One region of the Bradyrhizobium sp. ISRA464 genome, then DNA from elsewhere that is predicted to be linked to it. Evidence: predicted binding sites of a transcription regulator. Region 1 holds the regulator's gene; each other region holds the start of a gene.
What was found. The regulator HrcA, encoded in region 1, represses chaperone genes, less so after heat shock. The targets are predictions, from matches to a motif close to GTTAGCACTCNCNNNNNGNGAGTGCTAAC.
Positions count from the first base shown of each region.

Region 2: a site for HrcA is predicted at 1,537-1,565, ahead of groES (co-chaperone GroES). Genes of this name have one in related genera too.
Region 3: a site for HrcA is predicted at 2,603-2,631, ahead of groES (co-chaperone GroES). Genes of this name have one in related genera too.
Region 4: a site for HrcA is predicted at 2,007-2,035, ahead of MTX19_RS32220 (co-chaperone GroES). Genes of this name have one in related genera too.

Region 1 covers NZ_CP094526.1:166,782-170,990, reverse strand. The annotation lists gene hemW (radical SAM family heme chaperone HemW) at 1-80, opposite strand, end outside; gene rdgB (RdgB/HAM1 family non-canonical purine NTP pyrophosphatase) at 67-702, opposite strand; gene rph (ribonuclease PH) at 714-1,427, opposite strand; gene hrcA (heat-inducible transcriptional repressor HrcA) at 1,585-2,673, shown strand; gene grpE (nucleotide exchange factor GrpE) at 2,776-3,381, shown strand; partial or broken gene MTX19_RS00780 (nicotinamidase) at 3,527-3,682, opposite strand; gene MTX19_RS00775 (hypothetical protein) at 3,701-4,209, opposite strand, start outside.
Region 2 covers NZ_CP094526.1:4,532,686-4,536,894, forward strand. The annotation lists gene groL (chaperonin GroEL) at 1-1,098, opposite strand, end outside; gene groES (co-chaperone GroES) at 1,189-1,503, opposite strand; gene MTX19_RS21320 (IS110 family transposase) at 2,173-3,228, opposite strand; gene MTX19_RS21325 (amidohydrolase family protein) at 3,374-4,209, opposite strand, start outside.
Region 3 covers NZ_CP094526.1:3,223,271-3,227,479, forward strand. The annotation lists gene MTX19_RS14940 (phasin family protein) at 1-81, opposite strand, end outside; gene MTX19_RS14945 (hypothetical protein) at 80-274, shown strand; gene groL (chaperonin GroEL) at 559-2,199, opposite strand; gene groES (co-chaperone GroES) at 2,245-2,559, opposite strand; gene MTX19_RS14960 (usg protein) at 2,943-3,233, shown strand; gene MTX19_RS14965 (cupin domain-containing protein) at 3,390-3,944, shown strand; gene MTX19_RS14970 (nucleoside transporter C-terminal domain-containing protein) at 4,066-4,209, opposite strand, start outside.
Region 4 covers NZ_CP094526.1:6,942,933-6,947,141, forward strand. The annotation lists gene groL (chaperonin GroEL) at 1-1,562, opposite strand, end outside; gene MTX19_RS32220 (co-chaperone GroES) at 1,650-1,964, opposite strand; gene MTX19_RS32225 (acyl-CoA dehydrogenase family protein) at 2,399-3,595, opposite strand; gene sfnG (dimethylsulfone monooxygenase SfnG) at 4,042-4,209, opposite strand, start outside.

The DNA of each region.
Region 1 (4,209 bases):
AAATCGCAATACGGGCATTTCGACAGGCAGAACGGCCAGTGCACGTAGACGCCGAAGGCTGCTCGTTCAGCGCGGCTCAAGGCAAATCTCCACGAGCTTCACGAAGGCGCGCGCGCGATGCGACAGGCCAAGCCCGAGCGGCGGCAGGCCGTGCTTCTCGATGCTGGTCATCTCGCCGAATGTACGTGTGTATCCGTCGGGCAGGAAGGCCGGATCGTAGCCGAAGCCGGCGGTGCCGCGCGGCGGCCAGACCAGGGTTCCATCGACGCGGGCCTCGACCTCGTCGAGATGATCATCAGGCCAGGCCACGCACAGCGCCGAGACGAAATGCGCCTTGCGCTGTTCGGGAGTGGCGGCGCCGCGCTCCTGCAGCAGGCGCTCGATCCGCGTCATCGCGGCCATGAAATCCTTGCCCTCGCCGGCCCAGCGCGCCGAATAGATGCCCGGCGCCCCGTCCAGCGCGTCGACCACAAGGCCGGAATCATCCGCAAAGGCTGGCAATCCCGCCGCCTTGGCCGCCGCGGACGCCTTGATCGCCGCATTGGCGCGAAAATTGTCCCCGGTCTCTTCGGGCTCGGCGAGGCCGAGCTCGCCGGCCGACACCGCCTCGATACCGTGCGGCGCCAGCAGTTCCCGCATCTCGGCAAGCTTGCCGGGATTATGGGTGGCGATCACGAGCCTTCCGGTGATTCGGCGGTGCATGACCAATCTGTCTACGCCACCGCGATCTTTTGCAAGTCGACCAGACGCGCGACACCTTTGCGCGCCAGCGCCATCAACGCCAGGAATTCGTCCTGCGAGAACGGAGTCTTCTCGGCGGTGCCCTGCACCTCGATGATGCGGCCGTCGCCGGTCATGACGAAATTGGCGTCGGTCTCGGCTTCGGAATCCTCGGCATAATCGAGATCGAGCACCGGCGTGCCCTGATAGATGCCGCAGGAGATCGCCGCCACATTGTCGCGCAGCACGTTGGCCTTCAGCATGTTGCGGGCCTTCATCCAGTTGATGCAATCAGCCAGCGCCACCCAGGCCCCGGTGATCGAGGCGGTGCGGGTGCCGCCATCGGCCTGAATCACGTCGCAATCGACGGTGATCTGGCGCTCGCCCAGTGCCTCAAGGTCGATGGCCGCGCGCAGCGAACGGCCGATCAGCCGCTGGATTTCGACGGTGCGGCCACCCTGCTTGCCGGCGGAGGCCTCGCGGCGGGTGCGTTCCAGGGTGGCGCGCGGCAGCATGCCGTATTCGGCGGTGACCCAGCCGCGGCCCTGGCCCTTGAGCCAGGGCGGCAGCCGCTCCTCCAGCGTGGCGGTCACCAGCACATGGGTGTCGCCGAACTTCACCATGCAGGAACCCTCGGCATATTTGACGACGCCGCGTTCCAGCGACACGGGACGCAGTTCATCGGGCGCACGGCGGCTTGGCCGCATGAAGTCCTCCAAAAATCCGAGAAAAATGGCTGGCCGTGCTTGTAGGAGGGGGAAGGGGCAGCGGCAAGGGTTTTTGGCCCCGGTATCGGAGGCCGAATGCATGCTTGTCACCGGCCTCCCCGATCGACAAATTAGGGGCAATGTGAGGGAGTAGAGCGTGGCTCACCACGATCCGATAGGGTTGATCGCACCGCATGCCGGGCTGGCTCAGCTCAACGAACGTTCACGCGACATTTTTCGTCAAATCGTCGAAAGCTATCTGGCGACCGGCGAGCCGGTCGGCTCGCGCAACATCTCGCGCCTGATCGCCTTGCCGCTGTCGCCGGCCTCGGTCCGCAACGTGATGTCGGACCTCGAGCAACTCGGCCTGATCTACGCGCCGCACACCTCCGCCGGCCGGCTGCCGACCGAACTCGGTCTGCGCTTCTTTGTCGACGCGCTGATGCAGGTCGGCGATCTCACCGAGGACGAGCGGCAGTCGATCCGGACCCAGCTTGCCTCCGTCGGCCGCGCGCAAACGGTCGAGGCCGCGCTGGAGGAAGCCCTGATGCGGCTGTCGGGCCTGACCCGCGCCGCAGCGGTGGTGCTGACGCCGAAGTCGAATGCGCGGCTGAAGCACATCGAATTCGTGCGGCTGGAGCCGGAGAAGGCGCTGGTCGTGCTGGTCAGCGAAGACGGCCAGATCGAAAACCGGGTTCTGGCGCTGCCGCCGGGTGTTCCGTCTTCCGTGCTGACCGAGGCGAGCAATTTCCTCAATGCGCGGATCCGCGGCCGGACGCTGGCCGAAGCGCGCCTCGAGCTCGAGACCGCGTTGACGCAGAGCCGCGCCGAACTGGATCAGCTGACCCAAAAGGTCGTCGCGGCCGGAATCGCGAGCTGGTCCGGCGGCGAGAACGAGGATCGGCAACTGATCGTGCGCGGCCATGCCAATCTGCTCGAGGATCTGCATGCGCTCGACGATCTGGAGCGCATCAAATCGTTGTTCGACGACCTCGAGACCAAGCGCGGCGTGATCGATTTGCTCGGGCGCGCCGAGCGCGGCGAGGGGGTGCGGATTTTTATCGGCTCGGAGAACAAGCTGTTCTCGCTGTCGGGTTCCTCAACCATCATGGCGCCTTACAGCGACGCCCAGGGCCGGATCGTCGGCGTCCTCGGCGTGATCGGGCCGACACGGCTGAATTACGCCAGGGTGATTCCCACGGTCGATTACGCCGCGCGCATCGTGAGCAAGATCCTGGGCGGCTGACCGGAGGGCGGAAGGGCGCTTGATTTTCCCTGCCCAAAGCACGATATCCCCCTAACCAATCCCCAAGATTTGAATCGACGCGAGTTTTCGAGAAGGCAAGCCATGACCGATCCGAACCGGACGAATGACAATACCGAGAATCCGGCGCCGACGGGTGAGCCTGTGGTCTCCAAGCCCTACATCATGCCTGATGAGCCTGAGGTTGGATCGGCCGAGACGCTGGCCAAGGAACTGGCGGAGGCGCACGACAAGACGCTGCGCACGTTGGCCGAGATGGAGAATCTCCGTCAGCGCACCCGCCGCGAGGTCGCCGACGCCAAGACCTACGGCATTACCGGCTTTGCCCGAGACGTGCTCGAGATCGCCGACAATCTGCAGCGCGCGCTTGATGCCGTGCCGGCCGAGGCCAAGGAAGCCGCGGATCCCGGCCTCAAGGCGCTGATCGAAGGCGTCGAATTGACCGAGCGTTCGCTGCTCAACGCGTTGGAAAAGAACGGCGTGAAGAAATTCGATCCGATCGGCGAGAAGTTCGATCCGAATTTCCAGCAGGCGATGTTCGAAGTGCCTGACCCGTCGGTGCCGTCAGGTACCGTGGTCCAGGTCGTGCAGGCCGGCTACATGATCGGCGAGCGCGTGCTGCGTCCGGCGCTCGTGGGCGTTTCCAAGGGCGGCGCCAAGGCCGCCCCGGCTGCCGATTTCACGGCCTGATCGTCCGAACCTGGACAGGGCGCGGACGCAAGCGGTGCAGCTTGCGATCGCCGCGGCGTCATGCCGGCGGTTTCTCATGGGCCTTCGGCCAATAGGTGCCGAAGCTCCAGAGATCTCCTTCGAGGTCGCGGCAGGCAAAAAGACCTTACGCGAGGTCGGACGACTGGATGCGCTTGACGCCGGCCTTGTCCATATCGGACCAAGCCTTGGCCAGCGACCCCTGGGTGTCAATGCCGCGGCAGGCGTCTTCCACCACATAGGTTTCGAAGCCGGCCTTGCGGGCGTCGAGGGCAGTCGGCGCGCCCTGCGAGAAGCGCGATCAGCCCCGCGGCTCGACGCCGTCGCGCACCGCGCGGAAGCGCGGGAACGCCTTCTCCCAGTCGGTGCGCGGCGAGCTGCCGATGATGCGCATCGACGACTGCGAGCCGAACCGCAGCCACTGCACGATGGTCACCGGCGTATTGTCCTTGCCGCTGGTCGCGTCGATCCGGGTCTCGTAGCCCGGCTGGCCGTCGATCCGGATCGGCTCGGACATCGTGATGCGTCCGTCACGAACGCCGGGGATGGTGGTGGCGACCTGTTGGGCGAAACGGCCGCGGTCGTCGGGAGAGGCCGCGGTCGAGGCGACGACGCCGAGGATCATGAAAGGCTTGGCCTCGAAGCCGCTCTTCTCGTCGCCGTCGGCCAGGATCAGCGCCGCGCCGGGCGCCACCATGCGGACGTTCTTGAAATCGGCAAGCTGGGTGACCTTGAACGGCATCAGGCTGAGCTGCTCGTCGACCGGCACCTCGTTGCGGATCACGGCGGAGGCGAACATCTGGCGTACGG
Region 2 (4,209 bases), 4.1 Mb from region 1:
CTGCAGCTTCTCACGGTCGTAGTCCGAGGTGGTCTCCTCGATCTGCGCCTTGATCTGGGCAATGCGGGCGTCGATGTCGGCCTTCTTGCCGGCGCCGTTGACGATCGTGGTGTTCTCCTTGTCGATCATCACCTTCTTGGCGCGGCCGAGCATCTGCAGCGTGACGTTCTCGAGCTTGATGCCGAGGTCTTCCGAGATGGCCTGGCCGCCGGTCAGGATCGCGATGTCCTGCAGCATGGCCTTGCGGCGATCGCCGAAGCCCGGAGCCTTGACGGCCGCGACCTTCAGGCCGCCACGCAGGCGGTTGACGACGAGGGTGGCGAGCGCTTCGCCTTCGACGTCCTCAGCGACGATGACCAGCGGCTTGCCGGTCTGCACCACGGCCTCGAGCAGCGGCAGCAGCTCGTTCAGCGAGGAGAGCTTCTTCTCGTTGATCAGGATGTAGGCGTCTTCCATCTCAGCGCGCATCTTGTCGGCGTTGGTGACGAAGTAGGGCGAGATATAGCCGCGGTCGAACTGCATGCCCTCGACGACGTCGAGCTCGGTCTCGAGTGACTTGGCCTCTTCAACCGTGATGACGCCCTCGTTGCCGACCTTCTTCATGGCGTCGGCGAGGAACTTGCCGATTTCGGCGTCGCCATTGGCCGAGATGGTGCCGACCTGGGCGATCTCCTCGTTCGAGGTGACCTTCTTGGAGTTCTTTTCCAGATCCGCGACTACGGCGTCGACGGCGAGATCGATACCGCGCTTCAGATCCATCGGGTTCATGCCGGCGGCAACCGATTTGGCGCCTTCACGGACGATCGCGGCGGCCAGCACGGTCGCGGTGGTGGTGCCGTCGCCGGCGGCATCCGCCGCCTTCGACGCCACTTCCCGCACCATCTGCGCGCCCATGTTCTCGAACTTGTCCTCGAGCTCGATCTCCTTGGCGACGGCAACGCCGTCCTTGGTGATGCGGGGCGCGCCGAACGACTTGTCGAGGACGACGTTGCGGCCCTTCGGGCCGAGCGTGACCTTCACGGCATTGGCGAGGATGTCGACACCGCGCAGCATGCGGTCGCGGGCATCGACGCCTAATTTGACTTCTTTAGCTGACATATTTGTCCTCCCTGAATTGAAATTCGTCTCTCACCTGCGAGGCAGCAGCGGCAGGCCCTCCTCAGGGGTGAGCGTTTGCGGCGGTCAGCGTTAGGCCGCCTTCTTGGAGCCGGCGACGTCGGTAAGAACGCCCATGATGTCGCTTTCCTTCATGATCAACAGCTCCTGGCCGTCGATCTTGACCTCAGTGCCCGACCACTTGCCGAACAGCACGCGGTCGCCGACCTGGATATCGATCGGAATCAGCTTGCCGCTCTCGTCGCGGCCGCCGGGACCAACGGCGATGACTTCGCCCTGGGAGGGCTTTTCCTTGGCAGTGTCGGGAATGATGATGCCGCCAGCAGTCTTCTCTTCGGCCTCGATGCGCTTGACCACGACGCGGTCGTGAAGCGGACGGAATTTCATGCGATCCTCCTTGGCTTTTGTGATTATTGCTGGATTGGCAGTCGCAATGAGCGAGTGCTCGCCGCTCCTCACATAAGCCTGTGACGCTTGGGCGCAAGGGCTTCGACCCATGTCGCCAGTTGGTCCAAGCAGCGGTTGGGAATATCAGCCATTCCGCCGCTGTCAGGGGGATCAGCAGACATGCGGCAAGCGGGCCAAAAGCGACGCGATTGACCCTAATGTATGGTCCGGCCGCGCGTTGCAAGAGGTTTCGGCAACCTGTCAGATGCGGTCTTGCATCAATGTATCCGGCCTCTGATTGGAGCGTGCTGTGCTCCGGGCCATCATGGATATCAGCACGCATTCGAGCTGATTAGCGGACAGGCCTCGAACGGGCCATTCGGGTCACCAGTGTTCGCATGCGCCGGGAAGACCGATCTTCCATCGTCGTCGCATCCTCTCGCAGACCTCGGCGGGTAAGGGATGTTGGTTACATCATCTCGATAGCTCCTCACTTCGCGCTGTTCCTTTGTTCGTGCCTGGCGGTCGTTCCTTCGTCCCGGCCTGCGCGCGCAGACGCGCCGCGCGCAAGGGGCCGTCAAGGCCGGCCGTCGTGCTGTCCTGACGTCTTGCTCTACGCTGCCAGGCTGCGCCTTGACGGCCCCGAGCACGGCGCGAGGATCGGCCAGGTCAGGACGCCGTCTCCTCAGCCTTGACGCACTCGAAGGCACGTCCTTTGTTGAGAACCGCCCAGGCGATCCGGGCGAGCTTGTTGGCGAGCGCAATCGCCAGCACGTTGTGATGCAATCGCTTCTTGGCAGCTTCGATCCAAGATTTGAGGCCGTAGCGCTCCCAGCACTTCACCCTGACCAGCACTACCCATGCGGCTTGGACGAACAGCGCGCGTAGGTAGCGATTGCCGCGCCTTGATATCTTGCCCAGGATCGTGCGGTCGCCGGTCGATATCTGCTTCGGCACCAGTCCAAGCCAGGCGCCGAAGTCGCGGCCTTTCGAGAACACGTCTCCACTGCCAATCGCGGCGACCATTGCACTCGAGATAAGCGGTCCAATGCCGGGCACTGTCATCAGTCGCTCGCAAGCCTTATCTTGACGAGCCAGCGTTTCGATCTCGCTAGACAGCCCCTCGATACGCGCATCCAGCCGGCGCCAGTCGCCCGCCAGATCCTCGATGATGCGTAACATGCGAGGCGAGAGCACATCGGTGCGCGTCGCGAGGATACCCGGCAACTCGGATCGCAGGGAATGCAGGCCTTGGCGTACGGCGATGCCCCGCTCCAGCAGAAACGCACGGATCTGATTGATGACGCCGGTACGCTGACTGACCAATCGATCGCGGACGCGGTGCAGCGCCTGAAGGTCGAGCTGATCGGCTGTCTTGGTTGCGACGAATTTCATGGTCGGGCGTTGGACAGCCTCGGCGATGGCTTCCGCATCTCGGAAGTCATTCTTCTGTCCTTTCGAATACGGGCGCACGTCTTTCGCCGGCATCAAGCGAGCGTCGTGGCCGAGCATTTGGAGCTTGCGACTGAGGTGATGCGCGCCGACGCAAGCCTCCATCCCGATCAAGCAGGGCGGGAAGTTGGCGAGCCGTCTTTCCACCTGGCTGCGTGACCACTTCTGCCGCAGCACGATGGCACCGCGGTGATCATGACCTACGAGGTGGAACGAGTTCTTGCCGATATCGATGCCGATCACGGCGACCGCTGTGTTGAGGTTCCGAGACATGGCGTGCTCCTTGACCTGAGCGCCCCTTGCCAGCTTCTCGCACTGGCGGGGCCGGAGCACGGCCGGACCATTCCGAAGTCGGATTTGCGGCAGCCGCGCGTCCATTGCGCCAGCGGAGCTTGCCCGCGCCGCTGGCGCCGTTCACTTAGCTGGCGCGAACGTAGCCGTAGCGCAGGTTCGATGGCTGCGTCGCGGCTTGTATGTACTCGTTCTTGAGCGCCGCGAGGCGGTCCTCGGAAAAGGCCGGCATCCTGGTGTTCTCAGCCGCCTTCAACTTGATCTTGTAGAACCTGGTTGCGTTGCCCGCGAAGATCAGCTGCTTGGTAGCGCTGTTGGCGTCGCCGAGCGCGGCAAAGCCGTACTTCTTCTGCATATCCTCCGGGATTTCGAGCCGGCGGAGCGCCTCGATCTGCCACTGCGGTGAGCCGTACCAGACCGAGTCGGTGCCCCACATGACGTGGTCAACGCCCATCCCCTTGATCAGCGTGCCCACCAGCGCGGCGCAGAACTTGGGATGCGCCACTGCCGAGTTGGCAAACGACGTACCGAGCTCGGCATAGACATTGGTGACGCCGAACTTCTGCGGGATTTCCGCGAGATCCGAGGCCCACTGGATGCGACCGGTCTGCTCGAACTCCGCCCACGCCTTGTCCGGCAATTCGAGGAATGGCCGCAGCGCCGAGTGATAGATCACGAAGTTCATCTGCGGCCAATCCTTGGCGGCCTTTCCGATGTCCCACGCCGTTGCGTATTCCCACACGCCGGCGAACGACTTCTCGTAATCGGGCGGCAGCAGCCCCTTGTGGATACAGAGCGTGTTGATGCCCGCCTTCACCGCTTTCTCGTAGAACGGATACATCACCTGTTCGTCGTCGAGCCGCCATGGAAACTTCGAGGGCGCCAGCGGGTCGCCGATCGTGTAGGACTTCCAGGAATCCGGCTTATAGACCTCGATCGCCTTGTCGACCTCGTCCATCCAGC
Region 3 (4,209 bases), 3.1 Mb from region 1:
CGTTTCGCCCAACGTCTCCGTCATCTGTTCGGAGGCGGCCCGGGCGCGGGCAAAACCCTGTTCGGCAAGATCGCCGATCATGCCGGGCAAGGCGATCTTCGGGAAGCTCGACAACGGCATGCCGAAGATAGTCGTGCCGTTCACTGTGACTTTCATTTCTGTTTCACTCAAGACGCAGTTCCTTTCTCAAGCGAAAGCGTTCCTCGCAACGCTCGCTCGCGTCACGAGAGCTGACGCTCCGTGTTCGGTTCAGATTCTAGGTGAGCAGTTTTGATCAGTCCCGATCCTACTGTGCGGGACGAAAGTGGGACTGTCGGTTCGGTTTGCGACTCTCGCCAATAATTTTTTTGAAATTGTCAACTCAGACCAAGGTATGTTTACCGGCGTGGCTGTGTATAGCGTGGACATCGTGAGCGCCAGCGGACTCCCCGCTTCAGCGTAAGGTTGTGCAGGACCCGCCACTGGCTGCGCTGCGGCAAGCACCCGGTTTGCCGCAAACAAAAACCCCGGCATCGCTGCCGGGGTTTTGCATTTCGTGGATTGCCTTGAGAGGCTGGATCAGAAGTCCATGCCGCCCATGCCGCCGCCCGGAGGCATCGCGGGACCGCCGGCATTCTTCTTCGGCAGCTCGGCGACCATCGCTTCCGTGGTGATCAGCAGCGCGGCAACCGAGGCAGCGTTCTGGATCGCGGTGCGCACGACCTTGGTCGGGTCGATGATGCCCTTCTTGACGAGGTCGGCGTAGTCGCCGGTCTGGGAGTCGAAGCCGTAATTGTAGGTCTTGTTCTCCAGGATCTTGCCGACGATCACCGATCCGTCTTCACCGGCGTTGATCGCGATCTGGCGAGCGGGAGCCGACAGCGCCTTGCGCACGATCTCGACGCCGGTCTTCTGGTCGTCGTTCTTGGTGCGCAGGCCCTTGAGCTGCTCGGAGGCACGGAGCAAGGCGACGCCGCCGCCCGGAACGATGCCTTCCTCGACCGCCGCACGGGTCGCATGCATCGCGTCATCAACGCGATCCTTGCGCTCCTTCACCTCGACTTCGGTCGCGCCGCCGACGCGGATCACCGCGACGCCGCCCGCGAGCTTGGCGAGACGCTCCTGCAGCTTCTCACGGTCGTAGTCCGAGGTGGTCTCCTCGATCTGCGCCTTGATCTGGGCAACGCGAGCGTCGATGTCGGCCTTCTTGCCGGCGCCGTTGACGATCGTGGTGTTCTCCTTGTCGATCATCACCTTCTTGGCGCGGCCGAGCATCTGCAGCGTGACGTTCTCGAGCTTGATGCCGAGGTCTTCCGAGATGGCCTGGCCGCCGGTCAGGATCGCGATGTCCTGCAGCATGGCCTTGCGGCGATCGCCGAAGCCCGGAGCCTTGACGGCCGCGACCTTCAGGCCGCCACGCAGGCGGTTGACGACGAGGGTGGCGAGCGCTTCGCCTTCGACGTCCTCAGCGACGATGACCAGCGGCTTGCCGGTCTGCACCACGGCCTCGAGCAGCGGGAGCAGCTCGTTCAGCGAGGAGAGCTTCTTCTCGTTGATGAGGATGTAGGCGTCGTCCATTTCAACGCGCATCTTGTCGGCATTGGTGACGAAGTAGGGCGAGATATAGCCGCGGTCGAACTGCATGCCCTCGACGACGTCGAGCTCGGTCTCGAGCGACTTGGCTTCCTCGACCGTGATGACGCCCTCGTTGCCGACCTTCTTCATGGCGTCGGCGAGGAACTTGCCGATTTCGGCGTCGCCGTTGGCCGAGATGGTGCCGACCTGGGCGATCTCCTCGTTCGAGGTGACCTTCTTGGAGTTCTTCTGGAGGTCCGCCACCACGGCTTCGACCGCGAGGTCGATACCGCGCTTCAGGTCCATCGGGTTCATGCCGGCGGCGACCGACTTGGCGCCTTCCTTCACGATCGCCTGGGCGAGCACGGTCGCGGTGGTGGTGCCGTCGCCGGCCGCGTCAGCGGACTTGGAGGCGACTTCGCGCACCATCTGGGCGCCCATGTTCTCGAACTTGTCGTCGAGCTCGATCTCCTTGGCGACGGTGACGCCGTCCTTGGTGATGCGGGGAGCGCCGAACGACTTCTCGAGCACCACGTTGCGGCCCTTCGGACCGAGGGTGACCTTCACCGCGTTGGCGAGAACGTCGACGCCGCGCAGCATCTTGTCGCGCGCCTCGACGGAGAATTTGACTTCTTTAGCTGCCATCTGAGTTTTTCCTTGAGAGATTTAACCAGGGAGGGAGAGGGGCGCTTAAGCGGCCTTCTTCTTGGAAGCGGGGACGTCGAGCACGCCCATGATGTCGCTTTCCTTCATGATCAGCAGGTCTTCACCGTCGATCTTGACCTCGGTGCCCGACCACTTGCCGAACAGGACGCGGTCGCCGACCATGACGTCGATTGGGATCAGCTTGCCAGCCTCGTCGCGGCCGCCCGGGCCGACGGCGACGACTTCGCCCTGGGAGGGCTTTTCCTTGGCAGTGTCCGGAATGATGATGCCGCCAGCAGTCTTCTCTTCGGCGTCGATGCGCTTGACCACGACGCGGTCGTGAAGCGGACGGAATTTCATGCAGTCCTCCTAAACATTTGCAGATGTTGTAGAATTTTGGAGAGTTAGCAGTCCAGGTCAGCGAGTGCCAACCTAGCCGAGATGGAGATAGGCCAGTCGCGGGCACCGGGCAAGGGCTTCTAGCAGAAAAATTGGCACTCGGACGGGGCGTCTGCCAGCATCGCCGGTCATGCTTAATGACGGCTTGGAGGCCGCCCAACTGGTATTAGCACCTGCGGTAAGCTGCTGCCAGCGCGAGAAATTTCAACAACCCGTTAAACATTTAGGCTTGAGATCGGTTAGTCGCGTGCGTCACATTTCTCTCATGTGAGCGCATCTTTGCCGGCGGTGGCCCCGGCAGGTCGGCCACCACGCGCACATGCGCTCCGTCACAGGAGGTTGGCATGGTCTCGCGTGTTGGTGGGGTTGTTTCCGACGACTTCCGGAAGCAGTTGCTGGGGTATGGGCTGACAACGGCGCAAATCCTGTATCGGATGCCGGATCACCCCTCGTTGCTGCAGACCTACGTCTGGCAGAATTACGATCTCTTCCCGAAATTCCCGGCGCTGCAGGATTTCCTCGCCTTCTGGCAGGAGAAGCTCGAGGGGCCGCTGTTCTCGGTGACGGTCGCGCACTCCAGGCTGGTCAAGCCCGCGGAGCTGCGCGCCGTCGACGGCGTCTTCCGGCTGCATTGACGGCGGAGGGGACCACGGCGTGATCGCGCCGGGGCCGCCGCTTGGCGGCGCGCTTGAGGGAGCGCATGCACGTTCGCGCGACCCGATGCTTTCGCCCATCCCCCAACAGGCTTTTGTGCTACCGTCATCCGGTTAGAAGACGGGAGGTAACCAACAATGGCCAAGCGAAAGCCGGCATCAAGACCAGCGGCCAAGACCGCGGTGAGGAAGAAATGGACCGGGCTCGGGAGCGCCGCCAAACCCTCGGCGCGCAAGACCATCAAGTCGAAGGGCCGCGTCTCGGCCGCCAGGAAGACGACAACAAAGGCCAAGCCCAAGGCGCGGCCGAAGCAGCGGGTTGCCATCAGCCACCACCGCGAGGAGGATTTCAGGGCTGACGGACTGCGCGCCTATGCCAAGTATCGCGACCTCGGCATCGCTGATGCCACGCACGGGCTGGCCCAGGCGCATGTGATCCGGCTGCAGGGTCCGTGCAATCCGGAAGAGGTGTCGAAGCTGCATTATCATGACGTCGAGTTCCAGATGGTCTACGTGCTCAAGGGCTGGGTGAAGACCTACATGGAAGGCGAGGGCGAGACGTTGATGACGCAGGGCAGCGCCTGGACCCAGCCGCCGCGCATCCGGCACGTGATCCTGGATTACTCCGACGACGTCGAATTGCTGGAAGTGATCCTGCCGGCGGAGTTCAAGACGGTCGAGTTGACGGCGTGATCTCGTAGCCCAGATGGAGCCAACGGGTCGCGCGAATGCGCGCCCGATGACAGGCTCCGCGGAATCCGGGAGTCGTGCACACTATGATGATGCCCCCGGATTGCGCTTCGCTCCATCCGGGCTACGGGGACGTCATCGTCCCCACAATCGCGCCCATCAGGCATGTTGTGAGCGTGCCTGATACGATCGACTTCAGCCCGAGCGCGTTGATCTCCTCGCGCCGCCCCGGCGCCATGATGCCGAGTCCGCCGATCATGATGCCGAG
Region 4 (4,209 bases), 1.7 Mb from region 1:
ATCGCTTCCGTAGTGATCAGGAGCGCCGCCACGGAGGAGGCGTTCTGGACCGCCGCTCGCACGACCTTTGTAGGATCGATGATACCCTTGGAGACCAGGTTGCTGTACTCGCCCGTCTGTGCGTCGAAGCCGTAAGAGTACTGATCCTTCTCCAGGACCTTGCCGACCACGACCGAGCCGTCTTCACCGGCGTTGATCGCGATCTGACGGGCCGGCCACGACAACGCCTTGCGCACGATCTCGACACCGGTCTTCTGGTCGTCGTTCTTGGTGCGCAGGCCCTTGAGCGCTTCGGTGGCACGGAGCAGCGCCACGCCGCCACCCGGCAGGATGCCTTCCTCGACAGCCGCGCGGGTCGCGTGCATCGCGTCATCCACGCGATCCTTGCGCTCCTTCACTTCGACTTCGGTCGCGCCGCCGACGCGGATCACCGCGACGCCGCCCGCGAGCTTGGCGAGACGCTCCTGCAGCTTCTCACGGTCGTAGTCCGAGGTGGTCTCCTCGATCTGCGCCTTGATCTGGGCAACGCGAGCGTCGATGTCGGCCTTCTTGCCGGCGCCGTTGACGATCGTGGTGTTCTCCTTGTCGATCATCACCTTCTTGGCGCGGCCGAGCATCTGCAGCGTGACGTTCTCGAGCTTGATGCCGAGGTCTTCCGAGATGGCCTGGCCGCCGGTCAGGATCGCGATGTCCTGCAGCATGGCCTTGCGGCGATCGCCGAAGCCCGGAGCCTTGACGGCCGCGACCTTCAGGCCGCCGCGCAGGCGGTTGACGACGAGGGTGGCGAGCGCTTCGCCTTCGACGTCTTCAGCGACGATGACCAGCGGCTTGCCGGTCTGCACCACGGCCTCGAGCAGCGGCAGCAGCTCGTTCAGCGAGGAGAGCTTCTTCTCGTTGATCAGGATGTAGGCGTCGTCCATCTCAACGCGCATCTTGTCGGCGTTGGTGACGAAGTAGGGCGAGATGTAGCCGCGGTCGAACTGCATGCCCTCGACGACGTCGAGTTCGGTTTCGAGCGACTTGGCTTCCTCGACCGTGATCACGCCCTCGTTGCCGACCTTCTTCATGGCGTCGGCGAGGAACTTGCCGATCTCGGCGTCGCCGTTGGCCGAAATGGTGCCGACCTGGGCGATCTCCTCGTTCGAGGTGACCTTCTTGGAGTTCTTCTGGAGGTCCGCAACGACGGCTTCGACCGCGAGGTCGATACCGCGCTTCAGATCCATCGGGTTCATGCCGGCGGCGACCGACTTGGCGCCCTCGCGGACGATTGCAGCCGCCAGCACGGTCGCGGTGGTGGTGCCATCGCCGGCCGCGTCAGCGGACTTGGAAGCGACTTCGCGCACCATCTGGGCGCCCATGTTCTCGAACTTGTCGTCGAGCTCGATCTCCTTGGCGACGGTGACGCCGTCCTTGGTGATGCGGGGAGCGCCGAACGACTTCTCGAGCACCACGTTGCGGCCCTTCGGACCGAGGGTGACTTTCACCGCGTTGGCGAGAACGTCGACGCCGCGCAGCATGCGGTCGCGTGCGTCTACGCCGAATTTGACTTCTTTGGCTGACATGGTTGATTTCCCTGAGTTTCATTTCATCTCACCCTGGATAGGACGCCCAGCAGGCGCTCCTCAGGGGTGAGCGGTGCGAGCAGTGGATTAGGCGGCCTTCTTGCTGGAAGATATTTCGGTGAGAACGCCCATGATGTCGCTCTCCTTCATGATCAACAGCTCCTGGCCATCGATCTTGACCTCGGTGCCCGACCATTTGCCGAACAGCACGCGGTCGCCGATCTTCAAATCAATCGGGATCAACTTGCCTGCCTCATCACGGCCACCTGGGCCGACGGCGATGACTTCGCCCTGGGAGGGCTTTTCCTTGGCTGTGTCTGGAATGATGATGCCGCCAGCGGACTTCTCTTCTGCGTCGATGCGCTTGACGACGACGCGGTCATGAAGTGGACGGAAAGTCATACAGTCCTCCTAACTATTTGCACGAGTTAACGATTCTCGACTGTTAGCAGTCGATGCCGGCGAGTGCTAACGCAGGCGGAACTGAAATAGGACAGGCTTCTTCCGGAGCAAGGGTCTGTAGCAAAAAAATTGGCGCTTACCCCCTACCTAAAGAAGGAGCCCGCCGTTTGCCGACGGGACCTTCCGACCAAAGCCAAGACGATTTGGTGGCCCCATTATGCCTCGGGCTACGCCCAACCCGACCAGCAGGTAGCGGGAACGACTTCGAGTTTTCTAAAGGCGTCCTTGGGTCCGGGACTTGCCACCGGTTGGGCTCGCATAAGAACCCTGAAAGATCTCTGACGGCCGGAAACGGCACTGCATCTGAAAGCAGAGGCTCTCATTCTTTTCAGCCGCGGCTCGCAGGCAATGTTGCCAGCAGTTCTCAATCCTCACTATTCTCCCCCCTCGTAGAACAGCTCCAGCGGCAGACCGACCAGAGCCTTGCCGATCCAATCGCGCGCGATCACATTAGAGGGCCCCATCGCGATGGCCGCGCGCGCGTCGCGGAAGGCGCGTTCGATCGGCCCCCGATGGTACCCATAGCCGCCCGTTACCGTCAGAGCCGTGGCCGCGACTTTGTTGGCGACTTCGGCGGCATGCACCTTGAACTCGGTCAGCGGGATAAGGATTTCACTCTGCGGCCTGCCAGCGCGCCACAGCGCGTCCAGTTGGCCCGCGAGTTCGTTGCGCCAAGGCCGCAGCGTCTCGACCAGCACCTTGGCTGCCCCGAGTTCCTGCCGGATCGCTTGGTAGTCCGAAAGACTCTTGTTCCGATCCCTATGCACGAAGCGTGTGGTGTGCGCGACCGCCGCGTTCAGCGCGCCGCGCGCCACACCTTCCCAGACAGAGCCGAGCCCAATCAAGTAGACGGGCGACACCCCGTCATAGATAATCTCCTTGCCCTGCCCTTCGGCACCAAGCCTGTCGCGTTGTGGTACACGCACGTTGATGTAGCGGATTGCGCCCGAATGATTAGCCTTGACACCCAGCGCATCCCATGGCCGTGACTCAATGCCGGGGGACGTGCCGTCGACGATGAAGAACACGATGTCGGTCTGATCCTTGGCGCCCGGAGTGCGCGTCTGGACCACATAATAGTCGGCTTGGCCCGAGCTAGTCGTAAACGACTTCTCGGCGTTGACGAGATAGTCCTCGCCATCTCGCGACGCTTCGGACAGATTGTACCACCAGTGCCCGCCGGTGGCGCGCTCGCTGGTCGAATAAGTGCCGAGCAGTCGTCCATTGTTCGATTTGAGCCATCGCTCCTTCTGATCGGTGCTGCCGAACAGATTGATGGTCTGCGCCGCGCCGACATGCATCACGTAGACGAGGCCGGTCGAGGCATCGACCTGCCCGATCCGACAGGCAGCCTCGGCGAAGTCGATATGGCTGCAGTCGAGCCCGCCGAACTGCACCTCGTTCAGCACGCCGGTCCAGCCGGCGTCCGACAATGCGTGGAGATTCTCCCGCGGAAATCGGCTCTCCTTGTCGTTGCGATCGGCGTTCACCTTTACGGTGGCGTCGATCGCCGCGTCGAGCCGAGCGTAGGCGTCGTCGTCGGCCCTGTGAGCGAAGTTGTCGTTGGTCATGGTCATTCTCCTGTTGGGCAGTGTCAAGCGAGAGCCTGCGTCGGCAACGTTCCGTTAAGATCGCCCCGGCGACGAGCCGCCGAGACGCAGCTCGGCAGCCACGCGGGCGAGTACACCGCGAGGGTCTGGAATGTGCACGCGACCCGCGTGCTCGGCCAGCTGCACCACATCGGCAAAGCGCGCACGATACCGGATCCAGCCTTGGCGCGGCGTCCCGTTGGATCCGATCAGGGCTCGCATTTCGCCGCCACGACTTCAGGCTCGATGTCACCGAGCGCCGCGGTGCTTCGAACGTCAGCGAGATCTCCGCACGCAAGAGCACCGGCCGCAACTGTGCCATCGCCGGACCGCTCGGCCGACAAGCCAGAGAGAGCGCCGGCTCAGCAAGACCCCATCTGGCGCAAGGCGGTCCGCACTTGCTGCTATCGTCGTCACGTCAACCATTGTCATTCGGCCGCCTGGACGTGCCCGGCCATGTTCGTTTCCAGCGTGCGGACCAGCGGAATGATGCGGCGGCCGAAATATTCGACATCTTCCTGGAAATGCAGGAAACCGAGCAACACGAGGTCAACGCCAACCTTCTTAAGCGCAATGATGCGCTCGGCAATCTGCTC